Regions from separate parts of the Streptomyces sp. NPDC007907 genome, predicted to be linked through region 1. Evidence: riboswitches for the same ligand, from Rfam matches in the RefSeq annotation. Region 1 holds a riboswitch; each other region holds the start of a gene.
What was found. Region 1 has a riboswitch for cobalamin ahead of ACFZDI_RS20025 (prenyltransferase/squalene oxidase repeat-containing protein). Riboswitches for the same ligand answer to the same signal wherever they lie in the genome.
Positions count from the first base shown of each region.

Region 2: another riboswitch for cobalamin. It lies ahead of ACFZDI_RS13795 (energy-coupling factor ABC transporter permease); the one in region 1 lies ahead of ACFZDI_RS20025 (prenyltransferase/squalene oxidase repeat-containing protein).
Region 3: another riboswitch for cobalamin. It lies ahead of ACFZDI_RS27550 (cobalamin biosynthesis protein); the one in region 1 lies ahead of ACFZDI_RS20025 (prenyltransferase/squalene oxidase repeat-containing protein).
Region 4: another riboswitch for cobalamin. It lies ahead of ACFZDI_RS02255 (ribonucleoside-diphosphate reductase subunit alpha); the one in region 1 lies ahead of ACFZDI_RS20025 (prenyltransferase/squalene oxidase repeat-containing protein).

Region 1 is NZ_JBIBKR010000004.1:819,644-827,008, forward strand. It holds gene ACFZDI_RS20010 (ABC transporter ATP-binding protein) at 1-707, opposite strand, end outside; gene ACFZDI_RS20015 (CbiQ family ECF transporter T component) at 704-1,810, opposite strand; gene ACFZDI_RS20020 (SCO2322 family protein) at 2,247-2,885, opposite strand; gene ACFZDI_RS20025 (prenyltransferase/squalene oxidase repeat-containing protein) at 2,882-4,102, opposite strand; cobalamin riboswitch at 4,213-4,349, opposite strand; gene ACFZDI_RS20030 (SAM-dependent methyltransferase) at 4,611-5,426, shown strand; gene ACFZDI_RS20035 (helix-turn-helix transcriptional regulator) at 5,431-6,336, opposite strand; gene ACFZDI_RS20040 (hypothetical protein) at 6,494-7,186, opposite strand.
Region 2 is NZ_JBIBKR010000003.1:526,368-533,732, reverse strand. It holds gene ACFZDI_RS13825 (SpoIIE family protein phosphatase) at 1-540, opposite strand, end outside; gene ACFZDI_RS13820 (alpha/beta fold hydrolase) at 540-1,343, opposite strand; gene ACFZDI_RS13815 (maleylpyruvate isomerase N-terminal domain-containing protein) at 1,417-2,073, opposite strand; gene ACFZDI_RS13810 (ATP-binding cassette domain-containing protein) at 2,326-3,180, opposite strand; gene cbiQ (cobalt ECF transporter T component CbiQ) at 3,177-3,926, opposite strand; gene ACFZDI_RS13800 (energy-coupling factor ABC transporter substrate-binding protein) at 3,933-4,301, opposite strand; gene ACFZDI_RS13795 (energy-coupling factor ABC transporter permease) at 4,298-5,005, opposite strand; cobalamin riboswitch at 5,035-5,220, opposite strand; gene ACFZDI_RS13790 (protein kinase) at 5,349-6,803, opposite strand; partial or broken gene ACFZDI_RS13785 (MFS transporter) at 7,066-7,365, opposite strand, start outside.
Region 3 is NZ_JBIBKR010000007.1:54,703-62,067, forward strand. It holds gene ACFZDI_RS27530 (alpha/beta hydrolase family protein) at 1-550, opposite strand, end outside; gene ACFZDI_RS27535 (class II aldolase/adducin family protein) at 743-1,474, opposite strand; gene ACFZDI_RS27540 (inorganic phosphate transporter) at 1,772-3,031, shown strand; gene ACFZDI_RS27545 (hypothetical protein) at 3,063-3,284, shown strand; cobalamin riboswitch at 3,424-3,558, shown strand; gene ACFZDI_RS27550 (cobalamin biosynthesis protein) at 3,659-4,666, shown strand; gene ACFZDI_RS27555 (cobyric acid synthase) at 4,668-6,176, shown strand; gene cobN (cobaltochelatase subunit CobN) at 6,173-7,365, shown strand, end outside.
Region 4 is NZ_JBIBKR010000001.1:484,483-491,847, forward strand. It holds gene ACFZDI_RS02230 (extracellular solute-binding protein) at 1-550, opposite strand, end outside; gene ACFZDI_RS02235 (UTRA domain-containing protein) at 865-1,629, shown strand; gene ACFZDI_RS02240 (DUF3311 domain-containing protein) at 1,759-2,025, shown strand; gene mctP (monocarboxylate uptake permease MctP) at 2,022-3,650, shown strand; partial or broken gene ACFZDI_RS02250 (GNAT family N-acetyltransferase) at 3,728-3,919, shown strand; cobalamin riboswitch at 3,932-4,129, shown strand; gene ACFZDI_RS02255 (ribonucleoside-diphosphate reductase subunit alpha) at 4,253-6,601, shown strand; gene ACFZDI_RS02260 (ribonucleotide-diphosphate reductase subunit beta) at 6,601-7,365, shown strand, end outside.

The sequences.
Region 1 (7,365 bases):
ACCGGCGACACGGCCATCACCTCGGCCGGGGGGCCCAGGACCGGGGCGGCGCCCGGGGCGGGCAGGAGGACGACCTGGTCGGCGTACTGGATGACGCGTTCCAGCCGGTGCTCGGCCATGAGGACCGTCGTGCCGAGGTCGTGGACGAGCCGCTGGAGGACGGCCAGGACCTCCTCGGCGGCCGCCGGGTCGAGCGCGGAGGTCGGCTCGTCCAGGACGAGGACGCTCGGGTGCGGGGTGAGGACCGAGCCGATCGCGACGCGCTGCTGCTGGCCACCGGAGAGGGTGGCGATCGGGCGGTCCCGCAGGCCGGCGAGGCCGAGCAGGTCGAGCGTCTCCTCGACGCGGCGGCGCATCACGTCCGGGGCGAGGCCCAGCGACTCCATGCCGTAGGCGAGTTCGTCCTCGACGGTGTCGGTGACGAAGTGCGACAGCGGGTCCTGCCCCACCGTGCCCACCACGTCGGCCAGCTCGCGCGGCTTGTGGGTGCGGGTGTCGCGGCCGGCGACCGTGACCCGGCCGCGCAGGGTGCCGCCGGTGAAGTGCGGGACGAGCCCGCCGACCGCACCCAGGACGGTGGACTTGCCCACGCCGGACGGGCCCGCCAGCAGGACGAGTTCGCCTTCCGGCACCTCGAAGTCGACGCCCTGGACGGTGGGTTCGTCCGACCCGTCGTAGGTCACGGAGACATCCTCGAAGCGGATCACGACGGCTCCTGGGGGTCGGGGGCGACGAACGAGGGCAGCAGGCCGAGGAGTACGGCCGCGGTCGGCCAGAGGGGGAGGGCGGGGGCGACCAGGGGGACCACACCCGGGTGCAGGGCCGCGGGGTCGCGGGCCGCGGCGAGGGCCAGCAGGGCCGCGACCGCGACGCCCGAGGCGGCGACCAGCCAGGCGCGCACGTCCCAGCGGTCCGGGCGGTAACGGGTGCGCAGGGACCGGCGGCCGCCGAGCTTGAGGCCCGCGAGGGCGGCGGTGAGACCCGCGAGGAGCACCGGCAGGCCGTACGCGGCGCCCTCGGCCGTGAGCAGGCCGTACGTTCCCGCGCAGACGCCCAGCAGACCGCCGAGGGTGAGGGCGGAGGTGGTACGGCGTACGGCGGGCGGGACCCGGGCGGTACGGCCGTAGCCGCGGGCGTCCATCGCGGCGGCCAGGGAGACGGAGCGCTCCAGCGCGCCCTCCAGGACCGGCAGTCCCACCTGCAGCAGGCCCCTGACGCCCCGGTCCGGACGGCCGCGCAGGCGGCGGGCGGCGCGCAGGCGCCGGACGTCGGCGACGAGGTTCGGCGCGAAGGTGAGGGCGACGACGACCGCGACGCCCAGCTCGTACAGGGCGCCCGGGAGGGACTTCAGGAGGCGGGAGGGGTTGGCGAGGGCGTTCGCGGCGCCGACGCAGATGAGGAGGGCGGCCAGTCTCAGACCGTCGTAGAGGGCGAAGGTGAGGGCCTCCGCGGTCACCTCGCCGCCGAGGCGGATGCCCTGGGCCCAGGCCGGGAGGGGGAGCTCGGGGAGGGTGAGGAGGGTGTGCGTGCCGGGGATGGGGGAGCCGAGCACGGTCGCGAAGAGGAGGCGGACGCCGATCACGGCGAGGGCGAGTTTGACGAAGGCGCCGTAGGAGCGGGACCAGGGGGTGTCGGGGCGGCGGGTCGCCACGACGTACGCGGAGACCGCGATGAGGAGACCGAGGAGGAGGGGGTTGGTGGTGCGGGTGGCCGCGGTCCCGAGACCGAGCGCCCACAGCCACCAGGCACCGGGGTGCAGTTGCGCCCGGCGTCGGCGCCCCGGCGGGGGCGGGGGGTCGCCCCCCAACACCCCGGCGGCACGACTGCCCGCAGGCCGGGAGGGACGGATACCCACGCCCTCGCACTCCTCAGCGGCACGGCTGCCCGCGGGCGGGGTGGGGTGGTCACCCACGGGGGCGTACTCCGCTGCGGCGCGGCTGCTCCCAGGCGGAGCGGGGCGGTCACCCGCGCCGTCGTGCTCCTCTGCGGCGCGGCTGCCCGCGGGCGGGGTGGGGTGGTCACCCGCGCCCTCGTGCTCCTCTGCGGCGCGGCTGCCCGCGGGCGGGGTGAGGTGGTCACCCGCGCCCTCGTGCTCCTCTGCGGCGCGCCTGCCCGCGGGCGGGGTGAGGTGGTCACCCGCGCCCTCGTGCTCCTCTGCGGCGCGCCTGCCCGCGGGCGGGGTGGGGCGGTCACCCGCGCCCTCGTACTCCTCAGCGCCCGGACTGCCCGCGGGCCGGGTGGGGCGGTCACCCACGTCGGCGTACCTGCCAGATCGCCGCGCCGCCCAGGATCGCCACCACGCCGATGCCCGCGACCAGGCCCAGGGACGGGCCCTCGTCCGACGCGGTGTCCTGCTCCGCTGCCGGCTTCCGCTTCTCCTCACCGCTCTGCGCGACCTGTTCGCCGCAGCCCTTCTCCGGGTAGCCGGAGATCGCGCACAGCAGGGCGTTCGTGTCGTAGCGCAGGGGCCCCGCCACCGCTGCCAGAGCGTCGGCCGTCGTCGCGTCGGGGGAGACCCGGGCGCAGGCGGTGCGGGCGGCGGGCGGGGTCTCGCCACCGGGTGCGTCCGAGGGCGTGCCGAAGTCGAGGACCAGGGCCACCCGCTTGCTGCCCTCCCGCGCGGGCGTCTTCGCACAGATCGTCGCGAATCCGGCCTTGCCGCGCGGCTGTGCCGCGTCCGCGGAGTCCTCGCTCACGGCGAAGCGGAACCCCTGGACGTCGCCGTCCGAGGGGCGGGCCAGGGACGGGCCCTGGGTGGCGTAGACCCACTGGCCGCCGTCGCGCTCCCAGAACGACCAGTACCGGTACCCGGCGGCCTCGGCCCGGCCCGTGCCCGCGCACAGCAGGAGCGGGACCAGGAGCAGGAGAAGGGCGCGGCGGATCACAGGTGCTGCTGCTTCTTGCGGCCGGTGAACAGGAAGCCGATGCCGATGCCGGCGACCAGGCAGACACCGACGTACCACCAGACCCCGAAGAAGTCCGAGCCGGAGTCCTCCTTCGCGGCCGAGGCCTCGGTCCTCCCGGTGGCCTGCGGGGCCGGGCCCGTCGCGTTCAGCTGCTTGACGAGGTCCGCGCCGCCGAAGTCACGCGGGTTCGTGCCCGTCGCGTGGGCGGCGAGGATCAGCTGGGCGTAGGCGGCCGGACCGCTCTGCGCGGCCCAGGTCGCGGCGTTCTTCGCCAGCCACCGCACGGACGTCTCCGCCTGCGCGGTGTCGCCCTTTGCGGCGAGCGCGACGACCGCGTCGGCGGTGTTGCCGTAGTCGGGCTGGGGCTCGGCACCGGCCAGGGCGGACATCAGGTGCCCGTCGTCCTCGGCCAGGGCGGCGGTCAGCCAGGCGGCTCCGTTGGCCGCCGCCTGCTCCGGCGTCGAGGCCTTCGCGCAGGCGGCACTGGACGGTCCGGAGGCCTTTGTGCCGGGCTCGACGACCATGCCCTTGCCCAGGGCGCCGAGCACACCGGCGGCGGTGGCGTCCGCGTTGGCGGCGAGCTTGCCCTTCTTGTCCGGCTGGAAGGCGAAGGCACCGTCGCCGTCCCCGCCGCAGGGCAGGGCGAGCTTCAGCAGGGCGTCGTAGGGGGACTTGCCGTCCTTCTCGACCCGGTCCGGCTTCTCGCCGGTGGCGGCGAGCGCGCCCGTCACGACCGACGTCGAGTTGGTGTCGCTGGCCCCGCCGGGCGAGTAACCCCAGCCGCCGTCCTCGTTCTGCACGGACTTCAGCCAGTCGACGGCCTTGCCGGTGACGTCGTCGTGCCCGCCGAGCGCGGCCAGGGCCTGTACGGCGGCGGAGGTGGCGTTGGTGTCCCGCATGGTCTTGGCGTCGCACGCGGCGGTGGGGTCGGGCCGGTACGAGGCGAAGGAGCCGTCCGCGCACTGCTGGCGCTCCAGCCACCGCACGGCCTTCGCGGCGGGCTTCACACCCACCGTGTCCTGCGCGAGCAGCGCGAGCGACTGCCGCCACACCCCGTCGTACTTCGGGTCGGTCGAGCCGTACAGGGCGGAGGGGAACGCCTGGGAGGACGACGGGGACGGGTCGGCGACGGCCGGGGTGGCGGCGCCGATCACGGCGACGGCGGCCAGGACCGCGGCGCTGCGGCGAACGTTCATGATCGGCGGGTGCCTCTCCCTGTGGGGGAGCCGGACAGCACGGGACACCCCGGCGGCTCGGCTCCGTGTACCTCGACGGTGCCGTGCACCGGCACGCTGCCGGGCACGTGAGCCGGTCACGACCCGTACGCGGCGATCCGGCTCACCGCCCTGGTGGGCGGTACACGGTTGCGGGGCCAGCGCCGGAATTGCACCGGCTTCCCCCCGTACGGTGTGATGACGACCCGCTTACTGTACCCGCACGTAGGAATCGGCCCGAGGGGGTCCCGGGCGGGCGCCCGGCGTCGCCAAACGCCGCCCACGCCGCCGGGAAAGCGCCGGGCTGGGGCGCCGTGCCGACGTGTACGAGATCGGCGAGGCGTGGGTGCCGCGCCGTGGGTGCGGGCGCCGAGGCCAGAGTGTGGTGAGAGATGACGGGGAACTCGTGTGCGCTGCAATGGAGTTGATCCTCTCCGGAGGCCGGAGCGGATAACGTGGGGCTTCCTCGACCACATACGCAGGAGCGTCCATGACCGACCACGTGGAGAACTCCGAGCAGGAGCCGTTCCCCAAGATCGACACCTCGGTGCCGCACTCGGCCCGCATCTGGAACTACTGGCTGGGCGGCAAGGACAACTACGAAGTCGACCGGGTGGCCGGTGACGCGTTCCGTGAGGTCTTCCCCGGCATCGAGACCGGGGCCCGCGCGGCCCGCTACTTCCTCGCCCGCGCCGTCCGCCACCTGGCCGCCGAAGAGGGCATCCGCCAGTTCCTGGACATCGGCACCGGCCTGCCCAACGTGGACAACACCCACCAGATCGCCCAGCGGGTGGCCCCGGAGAGCCGGATCGTCTACGTCGACAACGACCCCCTGGTGCTGGCCCACGCCCGCGCCCTGCTCACCAGTACGGCGGAGGGCGTCACCAACTACGTGGACGCCGACCTGCGCGATCCGGACACCATCGTCCGGGAGGCCGGGAAGACACTCGACTTCGACCAGCCCGTCGCCCTCATGCTGATGGGCATCCTGGGCCACATCGAGGACCACGACGAGGCCCGCTCGATCGTGCGCCGGCTGGTGGACGCCCTGCCACCGGGCAGCTACCTCGTGCAGTACGACTCCACCGACACCAGCGAGGACTACGTCCGGGCCATCCAGACGTACAACGACGGCGGGTCGATTCCCTACATTCTGCGCAGCCCCGAGCAGATCACGCGCTACTTCGACGGTCTCGAACTGCTCGAACCGGGCGTGGCGTCCTGCTCGCGCTGGCGTCCCGACGCGGCGGCCCTGGGCCTGCCGGCCGAGGTGCACCAGTACGGCGGCGTCGCCCGCAAGAACTGAGCCCTCACGTCTCCTGAAGGATGCGGTGCAGGATGGTCGGAGTCTCGTCGGGCGACTCGGCTTCGACCACCAGCCGGTTCATCGCGTCCCAGTAGCACTCGATCTCGGCCGGCCGGTCGGGATAGAGGGCACCGGTGAGCTGCTCCAGGTAGACCACGTCCGGCAACTGCCCGCCGGGCAGCCGCAGGATGGTCACCGGACCGCCCTCCGCGGCGTGGGCGCCGACGGCGAACGGCAGGATCTGCACCGTGACGTGCGGCAGCGCGCAGCTCTCGATGAGATGCCTGAGCTGCTCCCGCATCACGCGGCTGCCGCCCACCGGGCGCCGCAGCGCCGCCTCGTCGATCACGGCCCACAGCCGGGTCGCCGGCTGCCGGTGCAGGATCCGCCGGCGGGCCATGCGCAGCTCCACCCGGCGGTCGGTCTCCGCCGCCCCGGCGTCCGGGTGCGCGAGCCGCACGGCGGCCCGCGCGTAGTCGGCGGTCTGCAACAGGCCGGGGACGCGCTGGACGCGGAAGGAACGGATGAGGCTCGCCGCCTGTTCGGCCCCGAGGTAGGTCTGCATCCAGGCGGGCACGACATCGCTGTACGACCGCCACCAGGCGGGGGTGTTGGCCTGCTCGGCCAGCGCCAGCAGGGTGGCGCGCTCGGCCTCGTCGGTGACGCCGTAGAGCGTCAGCAGGTCGGCCACGTCGCGCAGTTTGAAGCCGTGGCGGCCCGCCTCCATGCGGCTGATCTTGGAAGGGGAGGCGCGGATGACGTACCCCGCCTCCGCCCGGCCGATGCCCCGCTCCTCCCGCAGCCCGCGCAGTCGCGCGCCCAGGGCCAGCCGCGGCACCATGGGCCCGGCCGATCTCTCGTCCATGACTCCGCTGAAGGGCGAGGTAGTGGCGGCCTCTTCGGTGCCCATGGGCATGTCTCCTCGCGGTGGAACGCAACTCCGCACGCGCTGAAGCGTCGCGGCACGTCATCCTAGGGGCGATGCCCCGACGCCATCCGGAGTATGCCGAAGGCGCGTGCACGCCCGGGCGGGTGGAGCGCCGGGGCGCGGGCGCGGTGGCCGGTTCTCAGCCCCCGGCGGCCAGCTTGTGTCGGTAATAGCTCTCGGCCGCGTCGGCGAATTTGGAGACGAAGAAAGCGTTGATCCCCGCCCCGGCGAGGGCGCCCAGGACCGGAACGAAGCCCGTCACCGCTTTCGATCCCAGAACCGCGGAGAATTTTATCGCCGCTTTCTGCGCGATCTTGTTGATGAACGGCTTGCTGAGTTTCGCGGCGGCCTTGGCACCCTTCTTCCCGACGATCTTCCCCCCGACCACGGACACACCGCTGCCCGCGCCCAGGGCGAGTGCCTTGGCCATCACGGCGGTTCCGTACGTCGGATACGCGACGTTGAACGCGATGAAGCCCGCCGATGCCGCGGCCCCCGCCGAGGTCACGCTCAACGCGTCCGGCTCCAGGGCGTCGGCCCAGAGGGCGAGGATGACGGCGAGATCGTCCTCGCCGTCCACCGTGGCGCCCATCTTGAAGCCGATGCCCCACGCGCAGACGGACATCTTGTGCAGCAGGAACGCCACATCTCCGACCATGGCCACCGCGTGCGCCCCCGGCACCGCCATCGCGGCCGCACCCGCCGCGGCCACCTGCCCGGTCTGCGAATTGCGCCAACTCCGCACCGATGAATACCCCGCGGCTCCCCGCTGCGCCATCGATGTGTCCCAGCCGAGCCGATGGAACGCGGAGACGAATATCTCCGCGGACATGCTTCCCCCCACGACAAGCCCCCCATGCACTTTCCGGTGATCGCGTGCTGGTGACCGCACCCCGCCGGGCACGCTATCCGGACAGTTGGCCGATGGTCAGGGGCGTGCGAAGGGCGCGTTTTGGTGCTTCAGGGGCGTGCACCGCTGCGCGCGCACCTGCCTGTCACGACCTGCACGCC
Region 2 (7,365 bases), on a different contig from region 1:
CAGCCTGGCACGGTCCGCCTCGGCCTGCCGCCGGGCCTCGTCCGCCTCGGCGCGAGCCCGCTCGGCGTCCTCGCGGCGGCGCAGGAGTTCCTGCTCGTAGGCGCGGCGGTCCGAGGCGTCGAAGACGGTGATCCGGATCAGCAGCGGTTCGCCCTCGGTCCCGTGCTTGACCACCGCGGAGACCAGGACCGGCAGCCGGCCGCCGTCCTGGCGCCGCATCTCCAGGGCGATGCCCCGCAGCTCGCCCTGCATGCGCAGCAGCGGAGCGAAGTGCGTCTCGTGGTAGAGCTTCCCGCCGATGGTGAGCAGGTCGGCGAAGCGCTTGCGGCCCACGACGGCCTCACGGTCCAGACCGAGCCAGTCCAGCAGAGTGGCGTTGATCTTGGCGATCGTGCCGTCCATCATCGTGGACAGGTAACCGCACGGGGCCGATTCGTACAGGTCCTCCACGCTGTCCTCCAACAGCGCGGTGAAGGCCGCGGTCGTGTGCGCCTCGTCCCCCGTCCCGGTGGGCTCCGGCACGCCGCCCGTGCGACACATCACTTCACGGACTCCAGGAAGTCGAGGATCGCCGCGGTGGTCGCCTGCGGCGCGCTGAGCTGCGGGCAGTGCCCGGTGGCGTCGAGCGTGACCAGACGCGAGGCGGGGATCGCCGCGTGCACGTAGGCACCGACCTCGCGGGGGGCGATGGCGTCCTGCTCGCACTCCAGCACGAGGGTCGCCACGGACACGCCCTTCAGGTCCTCGCGGCTGTCGGTGAGGAAGGTCGTGCGGGCGAAGACCCGGGCGATGTCGGGGTCGGTGGCACAGAAGCTGTTCGTGAGCTCCTGACCCAGCTCCGGCCGCTCCGGATTGCCCATGATCACCGGGGCCATCGCGGACGACCAGCCCAGGTAGTTCGCCTCCAGGGAGGCGAGCAGTTCGTCGATGTCCTCCGTGCTGAAGCCGCCGCGGTAGCCCTCGTCGTCGATGTAACAGGGCGAGGGGGTCACCATCACGAGCGCCCCGATCCGCTCGGGGGCCGCCTGCGCCGCCAGCACCCCGACCATGGCACTGACCGAGTGCCCCACGAACACCGCCTGCCGCAGGTCCAGCTCCTCCAGGACGTCCACGACGTCACCGGCGTAACCGTGCAGCGAGGAGTAACGCTCCTCGCTCCACGCCGCGAGCTCCGAGCCGCCGGAGCCGACGTAGTCGAACAGCACCACCCGATAGCGCTCGGCAAGGGCCGGCGCCACCAGCCGCCACATGTTCTGGTCGCAGCCGAACCCATGCGCCAGGAGCAGCACCGGCGCGTCGGCCGGGCCGACGACGTTGACGTTGTTCCTGCGGCGGATGTCCATGGCGGCCATGCTCCCACCCCGGTCGGAGCGGTGCGACGGCACCCCCGCGCACCGCGGCTTCGCGACCGCGACGTCAGCCCAGGTACAGCGGCACCCTGGAGGCCAGGTCACCGAGCACGGCCTGCTCCGCCCCGGTCGGCACACGCCTCCCGGTGCCGATCAGCAGTGCGTCCGTGTCGGTGAAGGAGGCGGGGAACGGGCCGCCCGCGATCCGCTCCAGCATCGTGCGGGACCGGGAGAGCCCTTCCGCGGGCGGCTGCGGCGCGTCCGGGAGGTGGGCGATCAGGTCGAGGTGGTGCAGCGTCCACTCCATGACGTACGTGGAGAGGTAGTCGCCCACGGTGAGGACCTCGTCGCGGGTGCCGACCCGGGCCGCCGGATCGGCGAGCGCGGCCGCGCGCCCGGCGGCGGAGCCGACGTCGTCCAGATGGAACTTCAGCAGGCCCGGGTCCTCGTACGCGGCGGCGAGCCGGACCGTCAGTGCGTCGAGCGGGTCGTCCCCGGTCGGCGGAGTATCCGAGACCTCCCAGTACGTCAGCGCGTCACGGGTCGGTTCCCGGTCCGAGGGAGTGACCAGGGTGATCAGGACGTCCTGGGCGTCGACGACCAGGTGGCACACCAGGTCCCGCACCAGCCAGCCCGTACAGCCGCTGGGCCGCCCGAAGTCCTCGTCGCAGAGACGGGCCACCGCCGCGCGCAACGCCGCCCAGGTACGGGAGAAGAGATCCACCCCGGCAACGTAGAGGCGCGCGGCGAGGCTGCACAAGCGCGTTTCGGCCGACCACGCTCACCGCCACCGCACGGCGCTCACCCTCCGGGCGCGCCGAGCCGTCCACACCGCCGCGGGGCTTTCACGCTCCGGGCGCGCCGGGCCGTCCACACCGCCGCGGGGCTCTCACGCTCCGGGCGCGCCGGGCCGTCCACACCGCCGCGGGGCCACCACGCTCCGGACGCCCTCGGCCGTCTCACCGCCGCGCGAACCTCACCCTCCGGTCGCTCCCAGCCGCCCTCCGGCGAGTGCGGCGAGTTCGTCCGGCGTGCGCGGGCCCGGCTCCGTTTCGGTCAACAGCCCCTGGGAGCGCAGAAGCTCCGCCGTCGCCGCGCCCCACGGCAGACGCAGCCCCGCCTCCCGGAGGAGATCCGGACGGGCCAGTGCCGTGGCCGCGGGCCCGGTGCGGACACCGGACGGGGTGAGCAGCGCCGCGTCGTCGGCCCAGCGCAGCGCGAGGTCGACGTCGTGGGTGGCCATCACCACCGTGGTGCCGGCGGCCCGGAGCCCGTCGAGGGTGGAGAGGAGACGCTCCTGTCCGTCCGGGTCGAGTCCGGCGGTCGGCTCGTCGAGGATGAGGACCCGCGGCCGCATGGCGACCGCCCCCGCGATGGCGGTCCTTTTGCGCTGCCCGTAGGACAGCAGATGGGTCGGCCGGTCGGCCAGGGACGTGATGTCCAGGGCGGCCAGTGCCTCCGCCACCCGCGCCCGGACCTGCGTGTCGTCCAGACCGAGGTTCAGCGGCCCGAACGACACGTCCTGCTCGACGGAGGCCGCGAACAACTGGTCGTCCGGGTCCTGCACCACCAGCTGCACGGTCGTCCGCAGCCGGGTCAGCCCCTTGCGGTCGTACGCCACCGGCCGCCCCTCGACCGTCAGCCGCCCCTCGTGCGGTTTCAGGCCGCCGGAGAGCAGCCGCATCAGCGTGGTCTTGCCGCTGCCGTTGCGGCCGAGCAGCGCGAGCGCGCGGCCCTCCCGGATGTCGAAGTCGAGCCCGCTGAGCACGGTCGGGCCGTCCTCGTAGGCGAAGGACGCGCCCCGCAGGGCGACGAGGGCTGGCTCGCTCATGTCAGCGGCCTTTCCAGGACGAGTGTGAGGACGGCCACCGCCGCGAGCAGCGCGCAACTGGCCGTCGTGAAGCGGACGGAGACCCGGGCCTCGGGCACCAGGACCCGCAGGGTGCCGTCGTAGCCGCGCCCGGCGAGCCCGGCGTGGAGCCGGGTGGCCCGGTCGAAGGCGCGGACGAACGCGGTGGCGCCGAGCCCGGCCAGGGACCGCCACTCCGCGGCCCGGCCGGTGTGGCCGAGCCGGGCCGCCTGGGCCTCCCGGATGCGGCGCATCGAGTCCAGCAGCAGAAAGCTCATCCGGTACGTCACGAGCGCGACGTCGACGACCGGCGCGGGGACCCCGGCCCCGACCAGCCGGGGCAGCAGGTCGGACATGGGCGTGGTGAAGGCGAACAGCAGCACGCCCAGGGAGGCCGCCGAGGTGCGCAGCAGCAACTCCCCGGCCCGGACCGGCCCGTCGGCGGCGAGCGCGACGAGCCCTCCCGGCCCGCCCACCTGGACGAGCAGTGTGAGCGCTCCGGTCACGCAGAAGCCCAGCGGCACCCGGTAGGCCCGCCACAGCCGCCGCCCGGGCACACCGGCCGGACCCAGCAGCACGACCAGGGCCGTCAGGAGGACCAGGGCCGCGCCCGGCCAGGGCGGCAGGGAGATGGCGAGCACGGTGAGGCCGAGCCCCAGCACGGCCTTGTCCACGGGATGGCGGCGGCGCCAGCGACTGCCGTGCGCCGCCGCGTCGATCGGCAGCACCGGGGCTCAGTCCTCTTCCGCGGCGGACTTCCCGGCGGTGCCGGCGAGCGTGCTGCCGGACTGTCGCTCCAGCGCCCGCTGCTCGCCCTGCCTGCGGCCCCGGCGCAGGCCGAAGTAGTAGGCGAGGACACCGGCGCCGAGAGCCGCCTGGAGGGAGAAGAGCGCCGACTCGATCTCGCCGGACGGCGGCTCGTACAGCGGCGAGAACCACGGCTCGTAGTCCGGCTTCAGCTCGGTGATCGCCGTCTCCGCCTCGCCGTCGGAGCCCGTGAACGGCTCCTTCTTGTGGTCGCCGAGCCCGAACGCCAGGGGCAGCACCGCGAGCGCGGCCACGGCGATCAGCAGGAGCAGGTTGATCTTCGTGTTCCGCTTCATCGGCCCACCGCCTCGGTCTCGGTCCCGGTCCGCGCCTGCTTCTGCGCGACGAGCACGCCCAGCCGGGTCAGTTCGCCCTTGCTGGACTGCACCAGCAGCCGCATCACGAGCACGGTCAGCAGGCCCTCGCTCACCGCGAGCGGGATCTGGGTGACGGCGAAGATGGAACCGAACTTGCCGAGCGCGCCCAGGAACCCGCTGCCCGGGTCGGGGAACGCGAGCGCCAGCTGCACGCTGGTGACGCAGTAGGTGGACAGGTCGGCGACGAACGCGGCGAAGAACACGGTCACCATCAGCGGCACGTTGGAGCGCCGCAGCAGCTTGTAGACGGCGTATCCGGCCCAGGGCCCGACGATCGCCATGGAGAAGACGTTGGCGCCGAGCGTCGTGAGGCCGCCGTGCGCGAGCAGCAGCGCCTGGAAGAGCAGGGTGATGGTGCCCAGCACCGCCATGATGGGCGGCCGGAACAGGATGGCGCCCAGGCCCGTGCCGGTGGGGTGCGAGCAACTGCCCGTGACGGACGGGAGTTTGAGGGCGGACAGGACGAACGTGAAGGCACCGGAAGCACCGAGGAGCAGAGTGCTCTCGGGGTGCTCGCGCACTTCACGGGTGAGCGACCGGACCCCGTGGACGACGAACGGCGCCGACGCGACGCCCCAGGCGACCGCGTGCGCCGGAGGAAGGAAACCCTCGGCTATGTGCATGGCTCAGCAGACCCTCTCCAGCACCTCGTGGATGGTTGACGCGCCTTGGCCGGTCTCCTGGCTGACGGGTACCACCGCCCGGACTCCGCCTTCCCGGGTCACGAGGACCCAGTGGCTGCCCGTGAGGGCTGGAGCCGGACTTCCCGATTCACAGTGGCGAGGGCCGCACCGGCATCACACCGGATTTCCCGTTCACCAAGGCGTGGTGACAATAAGGCCGGGGTAAGGGCGATGACAAGCCACCCAAGGGGCGCGCGAGGGGGCGTCCGTTCGCACACCGGCGCATCTCACGGCCGATCCACGCGCGCCGGACAGGGGCCCGTCGCACGCCGCCCGGGCCGCGTCAGTCGTCGGTCCCGTCGTCCCCGCCGTCGTCGAAGTCGCCCTCTTTCCCGCCCTGGCGCGGCTTCTCGGGCTTCGGCTGCGCCGGCTCGCCGCCCGCCTCCTGTGTCGGGGCCGTCGCGCTCGGCACGGGCGCGTCAGGAGCCGGCGAGGAGGGCGACGCGGACGGAGTGACATCGGCCACGGTGCCGGTGGCCGGCGTGTCGGCCGTACCCGGGCCGGCCGCCGGGTCGGCCTGCGGATCGGCCTGCCGGCCGGAGGAGTCGGGCGCGGCGGAGCCTTCGGAGGCCGTGGCGGCGGGGCTGCTCGCCGTCGGGGACGCGTCGGGTTCTGTGCCCTCCGCGGTCGTGTCGGGCGAGAACCAGCGCATGCCGAGGAGCATCGCCGCGAGGAAGAGGGCCGCGGCGGCGGCCGTCGCGGCCACCCTCGTACGGTTGCCGGCACCGCCGCGCCCGCGGGTGCGGCCCGCACGCCCCGCCTGGGCGGCCCGGGCCGCCGTGCGGTGACCCGTGGTCGCGGGCAGCGCGTACGTGGTCGGACTGCCGGTCCCGGAGCCGGCGTACGGGCCCGGCCCGGCGGGCGTCGCCGCGGACGTGGAGGTGGGCCGCAACGGCGGGGAGACCTCGGGCAGCGGCTCGGGCAGGCCTTGCCAGGCGCCTGCGGCGAACCACTCGGCGGCCTGCTGGGCGGTGGGCCGGTCCTCGGGCTGCTTGGCGAGCAGACCGAGGAGGTAGTTCTCGAACGCGGGCGGAAGCCCCGCGACCCCGAGCTCGCGGGGCGGCACGGGAACCGAGTCGAGGTGCTGGTGGAGCAGGGCGACGGCCGTGTCGGCCTCGAACGGCGGTCGCCCGCTGAGGAGCTGGTAGAGCACGCAGCCAAGGGAGTACATGTCGGAGGCCGGCCCGGCGGGCTTGCCCAGGGCCCGCTCGGGCGCGAGGTAGAGACCGGTGCCGATGATCTGCCCGGTGGCGGTGAGGGCGGCGCCGGGGTCGTCGAGGAACCGCGCGATGCCGAAGTCGCCGATCTTCAGCGTGCCGGCCGCGTCCAGCAGCAGGTTGGCCGGTTTGACGTCCCGGTGCACGATGCCCTGCGCGTGTGCGGCGGCGAGCCCCGCGGACGCCTGCCCGGCGAGACGGGCCACCCGCTCGGCGGGCAGCGCGCCGGAGCCGGCCAGCACCCCGGCGAGGCTGTCGCCCTCGACCAGCTCCATCACCAGATACAGCCGGTTGTCGTACTCGCCGAAGTCCAGGACCCCCACAACGTTGGGGTGGTTGAGACGCCCGGCGGTCTGAGCCTCCAGACGGAACCGGGAGGTCGCCGTGGGATCGGTGTCCTGGGGCAGCAGCAGCTTGAGGGCCACCGCTCTGGCGAGCGTGGTGTCGTAGGCACGCCAGACCTCTCCCATTCCACCGCGCCCGATCTCAACATCCAGCCGGTAGCGGCCCGCTAGCAGCACTCGTCCTCGTCTCATGCGTGTGGGAAGGTCGTCGCCGCAGGCCGAACTCCCCGCTTCGGCACGGGGATTGGTGGGGGGCACCGCAGCCGACCCAGGATACTGGCGCGGCGTGACCACCGAGTTCCGCGGCGGTGTCCCCGGAGGGTGCCGGCAGGGAATTCCGGGGCCGGGCGAGTCGCCCGGCGGAGTGACGTGTCCGTGTGCCCGGTTGCCGCCGGGGGCCCGGAGCCGTGTCAGGCTGCCGCGGGGGCCCGGCGCCGTGTCAGGCCGTGGCGTCCGCGCCCTTCCCGCGGCGCGGCAACAGCGCCACCGCCAGGGCCGGTACGGCCGCGAGGACCAGCCACGGCACGGCGGCCGGCAGGCCCGGATCGAGCAGGAGCCCGGTGGCCGCGCTCCCGGTCAGGACGATCAGCCCGGACACCGACGACAACGCACCGGTGTACAGCCCGAGCCGGCCCTCCTCGGCGAGGTCGGGCACCCACGCCCGGGCTGCGGGCACGACGAGCATCTGCCCCACGGTGAGCAAGATCACGAAACCCGCGGCCGGGAGCAGCCCGGCGGT
Region 3 (7,365 bases), on a different contig from region 1:
GGATGTGGCCGCGGTGCAGGAACCCCATGACGTTCATGGCGAGTTCCCGGGTGGTGCCCAGACCGTGCACGGCGATCACCCAGGTGTCCCGCTTGCCCGGCACGAACCACGCGGGCAGGGAGCCGAGTTCACCGGGGACGTCGACGTCGGCGTGTTCGAGTCCGAGCGCGGTGCCGGGGTTGCCGACGTACACGTTCGGGGTGAGCCAGACCTTGTCACCGGATTCCAGCGTGCCGTGGGTGACGCTCTCCAGGCGGCGCACGACGGTGTCGGCGGGGTGCCGGACGCCGGTCAGGACGGGGCCGACGACGGCGTGGGAGCCGTCGCCGGAGAGACCGTAGCGGCCGGGGCGCAGAGCGGCGAGGTCCCGGGTGAGGCTGATCTGCCCGGCGGCGGCGCCGTGCACGGTGAGCCGGGGTTCGGTGGGCAGGGGCCTGCCGGGGGGTGCCTTGAGCGCGGCGTCGCTGGCGAGCCGGCCGGCGGCCACCGCGGCGGCACCGGCCCCGATCACGGCGGTGACGGCAGCGGCCGTCGCTCTGACAGTGCGCACGCCTCCAAGTGTCCCGGCGGATCGGGCGGGCTACCAGTGGGGCGGAGCGGCGGGGTGGTGCCGGGCACCGGCGGCGGGGTGGTACCGCGGCACCGGCGGCCCGGGGCGCGCCGGCGGCCGGGTGGGGCCGGGGTGCCGGCGGCCGGGTGGGGCCGGGTAGTGCCGCGGCGCCGGCGATGGCGTGCGGGCCGCTCAGCCGCGCTGGCCGTAGCCGCGCAGGCGCTCCGCGACCTCTGCCAGCTGCTCGCGTGACAGCAGGCTCGGGGCCAGGCCGGGCACCGAGGAGGCGGTGAGCCACAGGCGGCACATCCACTCCAGCTGGGCGGTGCGGTCGTAGGCCTGGGCGAGGGTGGCGCCGTGGGTGAGGGTGCCGTGGTTCTGGAGCAGGCAGCCGGAGCGGTCGGTGAGGGCGTGGAGCATGTTCTCGGCCAACTCGTCGCTGCCGTAGGTGGCGTAGGGGGCGACGCGGACGGGGCCGCCGAGCGCGGCGGCCATGTAGTGGATCAGCGGCAGCTCGGTCACGAGCGTCGAGACGGCCGTGGCGTGCACGGCGTGGGTGTGGACGACGGCCAGGGCGTCGGTCGTGCGGTAGACGGCGAGATGCATGGGCAGCTCGCTGGTCGGGACGAGGGTGCCGAGGACCTGCCGGCCGTCCAGGCCGACGCCCGTCACGTCCTCGGGCGTCAGCCGGTCGTAGGGGACGCCCGAGGGGGTGACCAGGACGGTGTCCCCGACGCGCACCGAGACGTTGCCGGACGTGCCGACGACGAGGCCCTCCGTGACCGTCCGGCGGGCCGTGTCGACGAGGTCGTGCCAGGCGCGTGTCTCCTCGGGGCGCGCGGTCCTGCGGCGCGGCTCCCCCGCACCCCCCTCGTCCCCCGGTACGCCCGCCGTGCCCCGCTCGTCGCCACGCTGCTCAGCCATGCCGCGATCCTGCCAGGCGGGGCCTCGCGGCGCTGCGGTGCGGGGGACTTCGGGGGCGCGCTTCGTACACGACCGCGGTGGCACCCCGACGGGTGACCGGGACCCGTTCGACGGGCCACTCGTCCGGGTGAAACGGGACACTCCTGGCAGCCGGCCGCCGGGGCACCGGGCGGCCGCGCCGGGGCGGAACGCCGACCCCCTGATGCGGTCACCCCTGCGCCCCTCCCAGTTCATCTTCCGTTCACTCAGGTTCCCTACGTTCATCGAGCCAATGACCTCGAACGATTGCCTGGGTAAATGGAAAGCTTCTCGCTGATCCTCGCGATTGTGGTGATAACCGCACTCGCGTTCGATTTCACGAACGGTTTCCACGACACCGCGAACGCCATGGCCACGACCATTTCCACGGGCGCCATGAAGCCCAAGGTTGCGGTGGCCATGTCCGCGGTCCTCAACCTGGTCGGCGCCTTCCTGTCCGTCGAAGTCGCCAACACGATCTCCAAGGGCCTCGTCGACGAGGCCGGCATCCGTCCCGAGGTCATCTTCGCCGCCCTGGTCGGCGCGATCCTCTGGAACCTGCTGACCTGGCTCGTCGGTCTGCCCTCCAGCTCCTCCCACGCCCTCATGGGCGGTCTGATCGGTGCCACGATCGCCTCGGCGGGTGTCGGCGCGGTGCACGGGGACGTGCTGGTCACCAAGGTGCTGATCCCGGCGATCGCCGCCCCGCTGGTCGCGGGCATCGCGGCGATGCTGGCCACGCGGCTGACCTACTCCCTCGGCAGCAAGGCCGAGGACAAGGCGTCCAAGAAGGGCTACCGGGCCGGCCAGATCGCCTCCGCGGGCCTGGTCTCCCTGGCGCACGGCACCAACGACGCACAGAAGACCATGGGTGTCATCACTCTCGCCCTGGTCGCCGGCGGCGCCGTGGCGCCCGACTCGGACCCGCCCATGTGGGTCATCCTCTCGGCCGGTCTCGCCATCGCGCTCGGCACCTACCTGGGCGGCTGGCGCATCATCCGCACCATGGGCAAGGGACTGACCGACCTCCAGCCGCAGCAGGGCTTCGCCGCCCAGACCTCCGCGGCCACGGTCATCCTGGCCTCCTCGCACCTCGGTTTCTCCCTCTCCACGACGCACTCCGTGTCCGGTTCGGTGATGGGTGCCGGACTCGGCCGCAAGGGCGGCGTGGTCCGCTGGTCCACCGCGACGCGGATGTTCGTCGCGTGGGGTCTGACGCTGCCGGCCGCGGCCCTGGTGGGCGCGCTCGCCGAGTACGTCACCGGCTTCGGCAGCTGGGGCACCGCCGTGGTGGCCGTCTTCCTCATCGCCTCCAGCGCGACGATCTGGAAGCTGTCGCGGCGCGAGGTGGTCGACCACACCAACGTCAACGACACCGACAGCGAGAACGACGGCGCCGAGCCCGCGGGCGTGGTCACCACGGCGATCGCCGCCGTGACGCCGCCCCCTGCGGGAGGCACGGCGTCGGCGGACCCGGTCCCGACGTTCCCGGCGCAGGCCACCGCCGAGCGCACGCCGACCACGACCACCACGGTCTGACCGCCACCGGTTACAAGGAAGAGTCTCGGATATGAAGATCGACTGGGCGGCCCTCGGCTCCGTCTTCGGCGTCAGCCTCGTGGTCACCGTGGCCCTCGTCGGCCTGTTCACCCTCGGCATCACCGGTCTCTCCCGCCGCGAGCGGGCGGTGGCGGAGGGCGGGTCCGCGAGCCTCGCCGTCACCGGCGCGTACGCGTGCTTCGCGGCCTGTGCGGCGGCCGTGGGCTACGGGATCTATCTGATCGTGGCCTGAGCGCCCCACCGCACATCGTGTCCGCCGGGCGGCACGGGACTTTGGTCCCGTGCCGCCCGGTCGTCATGCGGGGCAGGGGGCGATGTGGGGTTCTCCACACTCTCCCCTCGCAGGTCAACGGCAAGTTGACGGCCGTTCCCGGCCGTGGTGGACTGCCGGGGCCAGTACGGCGGCAGGAGAGGAAGCCGGTGAAAGTCCGGCGCGGTCCCGCCACTGTCACCGGGGTAGCAATCCCCCGGGAGCCAGGAACTCTCACCGCCGATCTCGTCGAACCAGGGCGCGGACACCCTGAGTGAGGACACATATCGCCATGCGCGGCTGCCGATCGAGGTTCACCACCCCACCCCTGCCCGCCCTCCTGGCCGGCTGAGCCCATGGGTGCCGGTCGCGTCTTCGCGTACGGCGCCGCCGCCGGTCTGATCGGTGACCTGTTGCTCGGTGATCCTCGCCGGGGGCATCCGGTCGCCGCGTTCGGGCGGGCCGCGGGCGCCGTGGAACGGGTGTTGTGGCGGGACCATCGCGGGTGGGGCGCGCTGCACACCGCCGTGTGTGCCGGCGGGGCCGTCGCCCTCGGGTCCGTCGCCGCGCGTGCCGTACGCACCTCCCCCGCCGCCTCCGTCGCGCTGACCGCTGCCGCCACCTGGGCCGTGGTCGGGGGGACTTCACTCGCCCGGGAGGCCCGGACCATCGGGCGGGCCCTGGAGGCCGGGGACGTCGAGGCGGCCCGGGCCCGGCTGCCGCACCTGTGCGGCCGCGATCCGCAGGCCCTCGACGCCGACGGCATGGCCCGGGCCGTGGTCGAGTCGGTCGCCGAGAACACCTCCGACGCGGTGGTGGGGGCTCTGGTGTGGGGCGCCGTCGGCGGGGTGCCGGGGCTGCTGGGGTTCCGGGCCGTCAACACCCTGGACGCCATGGTCGGGCACAAGTCGGCCCGCTACCGCCGCTACGGGTGGGCCTCCGCACGCCTGGACGACCTCGCGGGGTGGCCCGGAGCGCGGCTGACCGCCGTCCTCGCCGCCCTGGCCGGGCCGGATCCGCGAGGGGCCGTGCGGGCCTGGCGGGCGGATGCGGCGCAGCATCCGAGTCCCAACGCCGGGCCCGTGGAGGCTTCGTTCGCCGGGGCGCTCGGGGTGCGTCTCGGCGGGACGCTGTCGTACGGCGGGCGGGTGGAGCACCGGCCCGTGCTGAACACCGGGGGGCGTGCCGTCGGCACGCGGGACGTCGAACGGGCCGTACGGCTGTCGAAGCGCGTGACATGGCTCGCGCTCGGGGTGTGCGCGGGCGCGCGGTTGTTGACGAGTGCGCGGTTGTCCAGAGGTGCGCGATCGCTCGGGAGTGCGCCGTCGCTCCGGGGTGCGCGGTCGCTGAAGAGGGGGAAATGACATGAGCGGTGGGCTTCTCGTCGCCGGTACCACTTCCGACGCCGGCAAGAGCGTCGTGACCGCCGGGATCTGCCGGTGGCTGGTGCGCCAGGGCGTCAAGGTCGCGCCCTTCAAGGCGCAGAACATGTCCCTGAACTCCTTCGTGACGACGGAAGGGGCCGAGATCGGGCGGGCACAGGCCATGCAGGCGCAGGCCTGCCGCGTCGAGCCGACCGCGCTGATGAACCCGGTGCTGCTCAAGCCCGGTGGCGAGCAGAGCAGTCAGGTCGTGCTGCTGGGCAAGCCGGTCGGGGAGCTGAGCGCGCGCGGCTACCACGGCGGACGGCAGCAGCAGTTGCTCGGGACGGTGCTGGACTGCCTGGAGCAGTTGCGGGGCACGTATGACGCGGTGATCTGTGAGGGGGCCGGTTCTCCCGCCGAGATCAACCTGCGGCGGACGGACATCGTGAACATGGGGATCGCCCGGGGCGCCGGGCTGCCCGTGCTCGTCGTCGGCGACATCGACCGGGGCGGGGTGTTCGCCTCGTTCTTCGGGACGGTGGCGCTGCTGTCGCCCGAGGACCAGCGTTGCGTCGCCGGGTTCCTCGTCAACAAGTTCCGCGGGGACGTCTCCCTGCTGGAACCGGGCCTGGACATGCTGCACGGGCTCACGGGGCGGAAGACGTACGGCGTGCTGCCGTTCCGGCACGGGCTCGGGATCGACGAGGAGGACGGACTGCGGGTCTCCCTGCGGGGAGCGGTCCGGGAGTCCGTCGTCGCCCCGCCCGTCGGCGAGGACGTGCTGCGGGTCGCGGTCTGTGCCGTGCCGCTGATGTCCAACTTCACCGATGTGGACGCGCTGGCCGCCGAACCGGGCGTCGTGGTGCGGTTCGTGGACCGGCCGGAGGAGCTGTCCGACGCCGACCTCGTCGTCGTGCCCGGCACCCGCGGGACGGTCCGGGCGCTGGAGTGGCTGCGCGAGCGCGGGCTCGCCGACGCCCTGGTGCGCAGGGCCGCCGAGCAGCGGCCCGTGCTCGGCATCTGCGGTGGCTTCCAGATCCTCGGCGAGCACATCGAGGACGACGTGGAGAGCCGAAGGGGACACGTCGGCGGGCTCGGGATCCTGCCCGTGCGGGTGCGGTTCGCCCGCGAGAAGACCCTCACCCGGCCGGAGGGCGAGGCCCTCGGCGAGCGGGTCGAGGGTTACGAGATCCATCACGGTGTCGCCGACGTCCAGGGCGGCACGCCCTTCCTGGACGGCTGCCGGGTCGGCCAGACCTGGGGCACGCACTGGCACGGCTCCCTGGAGTCGGACGGCTTCCGGCGGGCCTTTCTGCGCGAGGTGGCGGCCGCCGCGGGCCGCCGTTTCGTGCCCGCGCCGGACACCTCGTTCGCCGCGCTGCGCGAGGAGCAGCTCGACCGGCTCGGCGACCTGATCGAACAGCACGCGGACACCGACGCGCTGTGGCGGCTCATCGAGTCCGGCGCGCCGCAAGGACTGCCCTTCATTCCACCGGGAGCACCCGCATGAGCACTGTGTTGTTGTTGTCGACCGCCGACACGGACCTGCTGGCGGCCCGGGCCGCCTCCGGTGCCGACTACCGGATCGGCAACCCGACCCGCGTGGACGTCCGGGAGGAGCTGCCCGCCCTGCTGGACGGGGCGTCCGTCGCCGTCGTCCGGTTGCTCGGCGGCAAGCGGGCCTGGGAGGACGGGCTCGCCGCGCTGAGGGCCTCCGGCATCCCCACCGTGCTGCTGGGCGGCGAGGCCGTGCCGGACGCGGAGCTGATGGCCGAGTCGTCCGTCCCGGCCGGTGTCGTCGCGGAGGCGCTCAGGTACCTCGTGGAGGGCGGGCCGGACAACCTCACCGAACTCGCCCGGTTCCTCTCGGACACCGTGCTGCTGACGGGCGAGGGGTTCGACGAGCCGCGGAAGATGCCGGAGTACGGCGTCCACGGCGAGCGCGCCCGCGTGGAGGGCCGTCCGACCGTCGGCGTGCTCTTCTACCGGGCGCACGAACTGAGCGGCAACACCGCCTTCGTCGACACCCTGTGCGACGCGATCGAGGCGCGGGGCGCCAACGCGCTGCCCGTGTACTGCGGTTCGCTGCGCGGGGCGGACGCGGGCCTGTACGAGATTCTCGGGCAGGCCGACGCCCTGGTCGCCACCGTCCTCGCGGCCGGCGGCACGCACGCCTCGCAGGCCTCGGCAGGCGGCGACGAGGAGGCCTGGGACATCGGCGCCCTCGCCGAGCTGGACATCCCCGTGCTGCAGGGCCTGTGCCTGACGTCCTCGCGGCAGGCCTGGGCGGACTCGGACGCCGCCCTCTCCCCTATGGACGCCGCGATGCAGGTGGCGATCCCGGAGTTCGACGGGCGGCTGATCACCGTGCCGTTCTCCTTCAAGGAGCAGGGCCCGGACGACGTGCCCGTCTACGTCGCCGACCCGGAGCGTGCGGGGCGCGTCGCCGGCATCGCCGTACGGCACGCGCGGCTGCGGCACAAGGAGAACGCCGAGAAGAAGCTGGCGCTGGTCTTCACCGCGTACCCGACGAAGCACTCGCGGGTTGGCAACGCGGTCGGGCTGGACACGCCGGCTTCGGCGGTGCGGGTGCTGGACGCGCTGCGGGACGCCGGGTACGTCGTCGAGGGGCATCCGGACCAGGGCGACGAGCTGATCCACCGGCTCATCAACGCCGGTGGCCACGACGTGGAGTGGCT
Region 4 (7,365 bases), on a different contig from region 1:
TCTGGATCTTGTCCAGGGCGGCGGTCAGCTCCTTGTAGGTCTTCGGGGGTGTCTTCAGGCCGGCCGAGGCCGCGACGTCCTTGCGCCAGTTGGCGACGCGACCGCCGGCGTAATACGGGACGCCGTAGGTCTTGCCCTGGTAGGTGACGGAGGCCTTGAGGCCGTCCAGCCAGGCGTCGGAGTTGTCGAACGTGCCCTGGTCGAGCGGGGCGAAGGCGCCCTTGACCATGTAGCCGAGCATCTCGGTGTTGCCCATCTCGACCACGTCGGGGGCCTTGTCCGTGGCGAGGACGGCGTCGAGCTTGGCGTTCTTGTCGGGCCAGCCGTAGTACTCGTGGTTGATCTTGAGGCCGGGGTGCTTCTTCTTCACCGCGGCGTCGGTGGCCTTCACCAGCCCGGGCCAGTTGTTCTGGGCGTCGACGGTGAGCCAGACGGTCAGCTCCTTGGCGTCCGCGCCCTTGTCCGAGCCCCCGTCACCCTCGCCCCCGCATGCCGCGATGGAGACCATCATGCCCGCGATACCGATCGCGGCTGTCAGCTTGCGCTTCACGCCACCCTCCTCAGGGATCCCACAACCCCCCTGGCTCCCCGCAGTGAACGTGGGGCCGGGCCTGGACCAATGGTGTAGACCAGTACCGGGGAGCTTGGACCAGACCAGAAGGCCTGTCAAGGGCCTCGATAAAGCTCTGACCAGCCGTTATGCGACCTACATATGCAGGAACCTTTAAGTAAGAAGCCAGCGAAAACCCGAGCGGAACACGGCATACTGCGGGTAGACCACAGAGAACGGTGGACTAGACCAAAAGAGGCGCCGACGGTATACAAGTGGGATCGTGTCGGCAGACCGGGCCGGGAAGGCGGAGCATGAGCACCGACGTCAGCAGTGCGGAGAACGAGAACGGGGTGCCCGTCCGGACCGCGCGCGTGCCCAAGTACTACCGGCTGAAGAAACACCTGCTCGACATGACCGAGACCCAGGCGCCGGGCACGCCGGTCCCGCCCGAGCGCACCCTGGCGGCGGAGTTCGACACCTCGCGCACGACCGTGCGCCAGGCGCTCCAGGAACTGGTCGTCGAGGGCCGGCTGGAGCGCATCCAGGGCAAGGGCACGTTCGTCGCCAAGCCGAAGGTCTCGCAGGCCCTGCAACTGACCTCGTACACCGAGGACATGCGCGCCCAGGGCCTCGAACCCACCTCGCAGCTGCTGGACATCGGCTACATCACCGCCGACGACCGGCTGGCCGGGCTGCTCGACATCACGCCCGGCGGACGCGTGCTGCGCATCGAGCGGCTGCGCATGGCCAACGGCGAGCCGATGGCCATCGAGACCACCCACCTGAGCGCGAAGCGCTTCCCGGCGCTGCGGCGCTCGCTGGTGAAGTACACGTCCCTCTACACCGCGCTGGCCGAGGTCTACGACGTCCATCTCGCGGAGGCCGAGGAGACCATCGAGACGTCGCTGGCGACTCCGCGCGAGGCCGGTCTGCTGGGCACGGACGTCGGGCTGCCGATGCTGATGCTCTCCCGGCACTCGCTGGACCGGGAGGGCCAGCCCGTGGAGTGGGTGCGGTCGGTCTACCGGGGCGACCGGTACAAGTTCGTGGCCCGGCTGAAGCGGCCCCAGGACTGACGCGGCGGCGGCCGGATCCCCGGTCCTTTCGGGAACCGCATTGCGGACGAGGGGTTCCGCTTGCGCCGTGCCCTGACCTAGATTGCCTGCGCATTGCCCAGGTGATCACTGAGGGGACGGAGCCGCCTGATGTCGCAAGCCCCAGAATCCAGCAGAGGCCCGGTGGTGACGCCCGTGCGCGTCGTCATCGGGCTCTGCCTTGTCGCACCCTTCGTGGCCATGCTGTGGGTCGGCTCGTACGCCAAGACCGACCCGGCCTTCATCGGGATCCCGTTCTTCTACTGGTACCAGATGGCGTGGGTGCTCATCTCCACCGCTTTGACGATGATCGCCTACAAGCTGTGGCAGCGTGACCAGCGCGCCCGCTCGGCCGCGAAGGGCGGTGCGTCGCAGTGAAGGACGGCGTGAACGGCGTCGCACTCGCCGTCTTCATCTTTTTCTTCGTGGCCGTGACGGTCATGGGCTTCCTGGCCGCGCGCTGGCGCAAGGCCGAGAACGAGCACAGCCTGGACGAATGGGGCCTGGGCGGCCGCTCGTTCGGCACCTGGATCACCTGGTTCCTGCTCGGCGGCGACCTGTACACGGCGTACACCTTCGTCGCCGTGCCGGCGGCGATCTACGCGGCGGGCGCGGCCGGCTTCTTCGCCGTGCCGTACACGATCCTGGTGTACCCGCTGATCTTCACCTTCCTGCCGCGCCTGTGGTCGGTGTCCCACAAGCACGGGTACGTCACGACGTCCGACTTCGTGCGCGGCCGCTTCGGTTCGAAGGGTCTGTCGCTGGCCGTGGCCGTGACCGGCATCCTGGCGACGATGCCGTACATCGCCCTCCAACTGGTCGGCATCCAGGCCGTGCTGGACGTGATGGGCGTCGGCGGCGGCGAGAACACCAACTGGTTCATCAAGGACCTGCCGCTGCTGATTGCGTTCGGCGTGCTGGCGGCGTACACGTACTCGTCGGGTCTTCGGGCCCCCGCGCTCATCGCGTTCGTGAAGGACACACTGATCTACATCGTCATCGCGGTGGCGATCATCTACATCCCGATCAAGCTGGGCGGCTTCGACGACATCTTCGCCAAGGCCGGTGACGCGTTCAGCCAGACCAACCCGGCGACGGGCGCGCCGCGCGGGGCGCTGGCACCGGCCGAGCCGGGCCAGTGGACGTACGCGACGCTGGCGTTGGGATCCGCCCTGGCGCTGTTCATGTACCCGCACTCGATCACGGCGACGCTGTCCTCGAAGAGCCGTGAGGTGATCCGCCGCAACACCACGATCCTGCCGCTGTACTCGCTGATGCTGGGCCTGCTGGCGCTGCTCGGGTTCATGGCGATCGCGGCCGGCATCAAGGTGCAGAACGGTCAGCTGGCGATCCCTCAGCTGTTCGAGACGATGTTCCCGGACTGGTTCGCGGGCGTGGCGTTCGCGGCGATCGGCATCGGCGCGCTGGTGCCCGCGGCCATCATGTCCATCGCGGCCGCGAACCTCTTCACCCGCAACATCTACAAGGACTTCATCAAGCCGGACGCCACCCCCGCGCAGGAGACCAAGGTCTCCAAGCTGGTCTCCCTGCTGGTGAAGGTCGGCGCCCTGGCCTTCGTCCTCACCATGGACAAGACGGTCGCCATCAACTTCCAGCTGCTGGGCGGCATCTGGATCCTGCAGACCTTCCCGGCCCTGGTCGGCGGCCTGTTCACCCGCTGGTTCCACCGCTGGGCCCTGCTCGCGGGCTGGGCGGTCGGCATGATCTACGGCACGGCCGCGGCGTACGGCGTGGCCTCCCCGACGCAGAAGCACTTCGGCGGCTCCGCGAAGGAGATCCCGGGCATCGGGGAGATCGGCTACATCGGCCTCACGGCGTTCGTCCTGAACGTGGTGGTGACGGTGGTCCTGACCTTCGTCCTGAAGGCCCTGAAGGCCCCCGACGGCATCGACGAGACCAAGCCGGAGGACTACACGGCGGACGCGGGCGACCCCGGGGTCCAGGTGGAACTCCCGCCTGCGACGGCCGGGTCGGCTCACTGACCTCGCACCACCACACAACACCCGCAGCGGGCCGCCGAGACCACTCACCACGGCGGCCCGCTGTCGTACACGCTCATCAGCGCTCCTGCGTCGAGCGGGCGCGGGCCACCCCGGGCTGCCGGAGCGTCGTGCTGTCGGCCCGGCCCCCCGTGCACACCGCCCATCGCGTCTACGAACGCCTGGGCTTCACTCGCACACCCGAGCGTGACGGGAACCCCCTCCCGGAGCTGACGGACATCACTCATCTCACCTATGAGTTGACGCTCTGAAACCAGCACGACACAACATCTGGGGGTGCCGTTCGAACCCGGCACAAGATGTATGCTCATGCTCGCTGTCGCCGCAGGGGAATCCGGTGCGAATCCGGAACTGTCCCGCAACGGTGTACTTGTGCATGTCTGTTCCCGGAACCGCCGTGTTCCGGGTGCCGCCCTGCACAGGGGTCAGTCCGAGGACCTGCCGACAGCGCACCCGGCCACCCGGCCGGTGTGCCCTGACGTCCGGGCCTCGTGGAGTGGGCCGGTGGACGCGACGCCGCGTGCGCTCGTGTGCTGCCCCCTGCCCTCGACGAGGCCCCCGTGCCGAGCGAGGGAGAGCCCCACGTGACCATCGCGCCAGCCGAACCGGTCTCAGCCGAAGAAGAGCACGACGCTCCCGGTGCCACGCTGCTGCGGACCCTGAGCGAGCTGACCGCCGACCTCCCCGACGCCGACCCCGACCGGGTCGCCGCCGCCGCGCTGCGCGGCCGGTCCGCGCAGGCGGACGAGCGGGAGCTGCGGGAGCTGGCGACGGAGGCCGCGGCCGGTCTGATCTCCGAGGACCCCGCCTACTCCCGGCTGGCCGCCCGGCTGCTGACCATCGGCATCCGCGAGGAGGCCGCCTCGCAGGGCGTCACGTCCTTCACCGGGTCCGTCGCGGTCGGCCACCGCGAGGGGCTCATCGCCGACCGCACCGCCGAGTTCGTGCGCGTCCACGCCGCCCGCCTCGACGCGCTGATCGACCGTGCGGCCGACGACCGCTTCGGCTACTTCGGCCTGCGTACCCTCCACAGCCGCTACCTGCTGCGTCACCCGCACACCCGCAAGGTCGTCGAGACGCCCCAGCACTTCATGCTCCGGGTGGCGTGCGGCCTCGCCGAGGACGACACCACACGCGCGGTGGACGAGGTCGCGGCTCTCTACTCGCTCATGAGCCGCCTCGACTACCTCCCGTCCTCCCCCACGCTCTTCAACTCCGGCACCCGGCATCCCCAGATGTCGTCCTGCTACCTCCTGGACTCCCCGCAGGACGAACTGGACTCAATCTACGACCGGTACCACCAGGTGGCCCGGCTGTCGAAGCACGCCGGCGGCATCGGCATCGCCTACTCCCGGATCCGCGCCCGCGGTTCACTGATCCGCGGCACCAACGGGCACTCCAACGGCATCGTCCCGTTCCTGAAGACCCTGGACGCCTCGGTCGCCGCCGTGAACCAGGGCGGCCGGCGCAAGGGCGCCGCCGCGGTCTACCTGGAGACCTGGCACGCCGACATCGAGGAGTTCCTTGAGCTGCGCGACAACACCGGTGAGGACGCCCGCCGTACGCACAACCTGAACCTCGCACACTGGGTGCCGGACGAGTTCATGCGGCGCGTGAACACCGACGCGCAGTGGTCGCTGTTCTCCCCCTCGGACGTGCCGGAGCTGGTCGACCTGTGGGGTGAGGAGTTCGACGCCGCGTACCGGGCGGCCGAGGCGAAGGGCCTCGCGAAGAAGACCCTGCCCGCCCGTGAGCTGTACGGCCGCATGATGCGCACCCTCGCGCAGACCGGCAACGGCTGGATGACCTTCAAGGACGCCGCCAACCGCACCGCCAACCAGACGGCCGAGCCCGGCCACGTCGTGCACTCCTCCAACCTCTGCACGGAGATCCTGGAGGTCACCGACGACGGCGAGACCGCGGTCTGCAACCTGGGCTCGGTGAACCTCGGCGCGTTCGTGACCGGCGGGGACATCGACTGGGAGCGCCTGGACGAGACCGTCCGCACGGCCGTGACGTTCCTCGACCGGGTCGTGGACATCAACTTCTACCCGACCGAGCAGGCTGGCCGCTCCAACGCCCGCTGGCGTCCGGTCGGCCTCGGCGCGATGGGCCTCCAGGACGTCTTCTTCAAGCTGCGCCTGCCCTTCGACTCACCGCAGGCCAAGGCCCTGTCCACCCGTATCGCCGAGCGGATCATGCTCGCCGCGTACGAGGCCTCCGCCGACCTCGCCGAGCGCAACGGCCCGCTGCCGGCCTGGGAGAAGACCCGTACGGCCCGGGGCGTACTGCACCCCGACCACTACGACGCGGAGCTGACCTGGCCGGAGCGCTGGGCGGCGCTGCGCGAGCGCGTCGCCTCGACCGGCATGCGCAACTCGCTGCTCCTCGCCATCGCGCCCACGGCCACCATCGCCTCCATCGCGGGCGTGTACGAGTGCATCGAGCCGCAGGTGTCCAACCTGTTCAAGCGCGAGACGCTGTCGGGCGAGTTCCTCCAGGTCAACTCCTACCTGGTGGACGAGCTGAAGCGGCTCGGCGTGTGGGACGCCCGCACCCGGGAGGCCCTGCGCGAGGCCAACGGGTCGGTGCAGGACTTCGCCTGGATCCCCGAGGACGTGCGCGCCCTCTACCGCACGGCGTGGGAGATCCCGCAGCGCGGCCTGATCGACATGGCGGCGGCCAGGACGCCGTTCCTGGACCAGTCCCAGTCCCTGAACCTGTTCCTGGAGACGCCGACCATCGGCAAGCTCTCCTCGATGTACGCCTACGCCTGGAAGTCCGGGCTGAAGACGACGTACTACCTGCGCTCGCGCCCGGCGACCCGCATCGCCCGCGCCGCCCGGGCCACCGTGCCCGTGCAGGCCACTCCCGACCCCGAGGCGGTCGCCTGCTCCCTGGAAAACCCCGAGTCCTGCGAGGCCTGCCAGTAATGAGCACCCAGAACCTTCTCGACCCCGGCTTCGAGCTCACCCTGCGCCCCATGCGCTACCCGGACTTCTACGAGCGCTACCGGGACGCCATCAAGAACACCTGGACCGTGGAGGAGGTCGACCTCCACTCGGACGTCGCCGACCTCGCCAAGCTCTCCCCCGCGGAGCAGCACCTCATCGGCCGGCTGGTCGCCTTCTTCGCGACGGGTGACTCGATCGTCGCGAACAACCTGGTGCTGACGCTGTACAAGCACATCAACTCCCCCGAGGCGCGGCTGTACCTGAGCCGTCAGCTCTTCGAGGAGGCGGTGCACGTCCAGTTCTATCTGACGCTGCTCGACACCTATCTCCCCGACCCGGAGGACCGCGCGGCGGCCTTCGCGGCCGTGGAGAACATCCCGTCCATCCGCGAGAAGGCCGGGTTCTGCTTCAAGTGGATCAACGAGGTCGAGAAGCTGGAGCGCCTGGAGTCACAGGCGGACCGCCGCCGCTTCCTGCTCAACCTGATCTGCTTCGCCGCGTGCATCGAGGGCCTGTTCTTCTACGGCGCCTTCGCGTACGTCTACTGGTTCCGCAGCCGGGGCCTGCTGCACGGCCTGGCCACCGGCACCAACTGGGTGTTCCGCGACGAGACGATGCACATGTCCTTCGCCTTCGACGTGGTCGACACCGTCCGCAAGGAGGAGCCGGAGCTGTTCGACGACCGGCTCCAGCAGGAGGTGACGGACATGCTCCGGGAGGCCGTCGAGGCCGAGCTGCAGTTC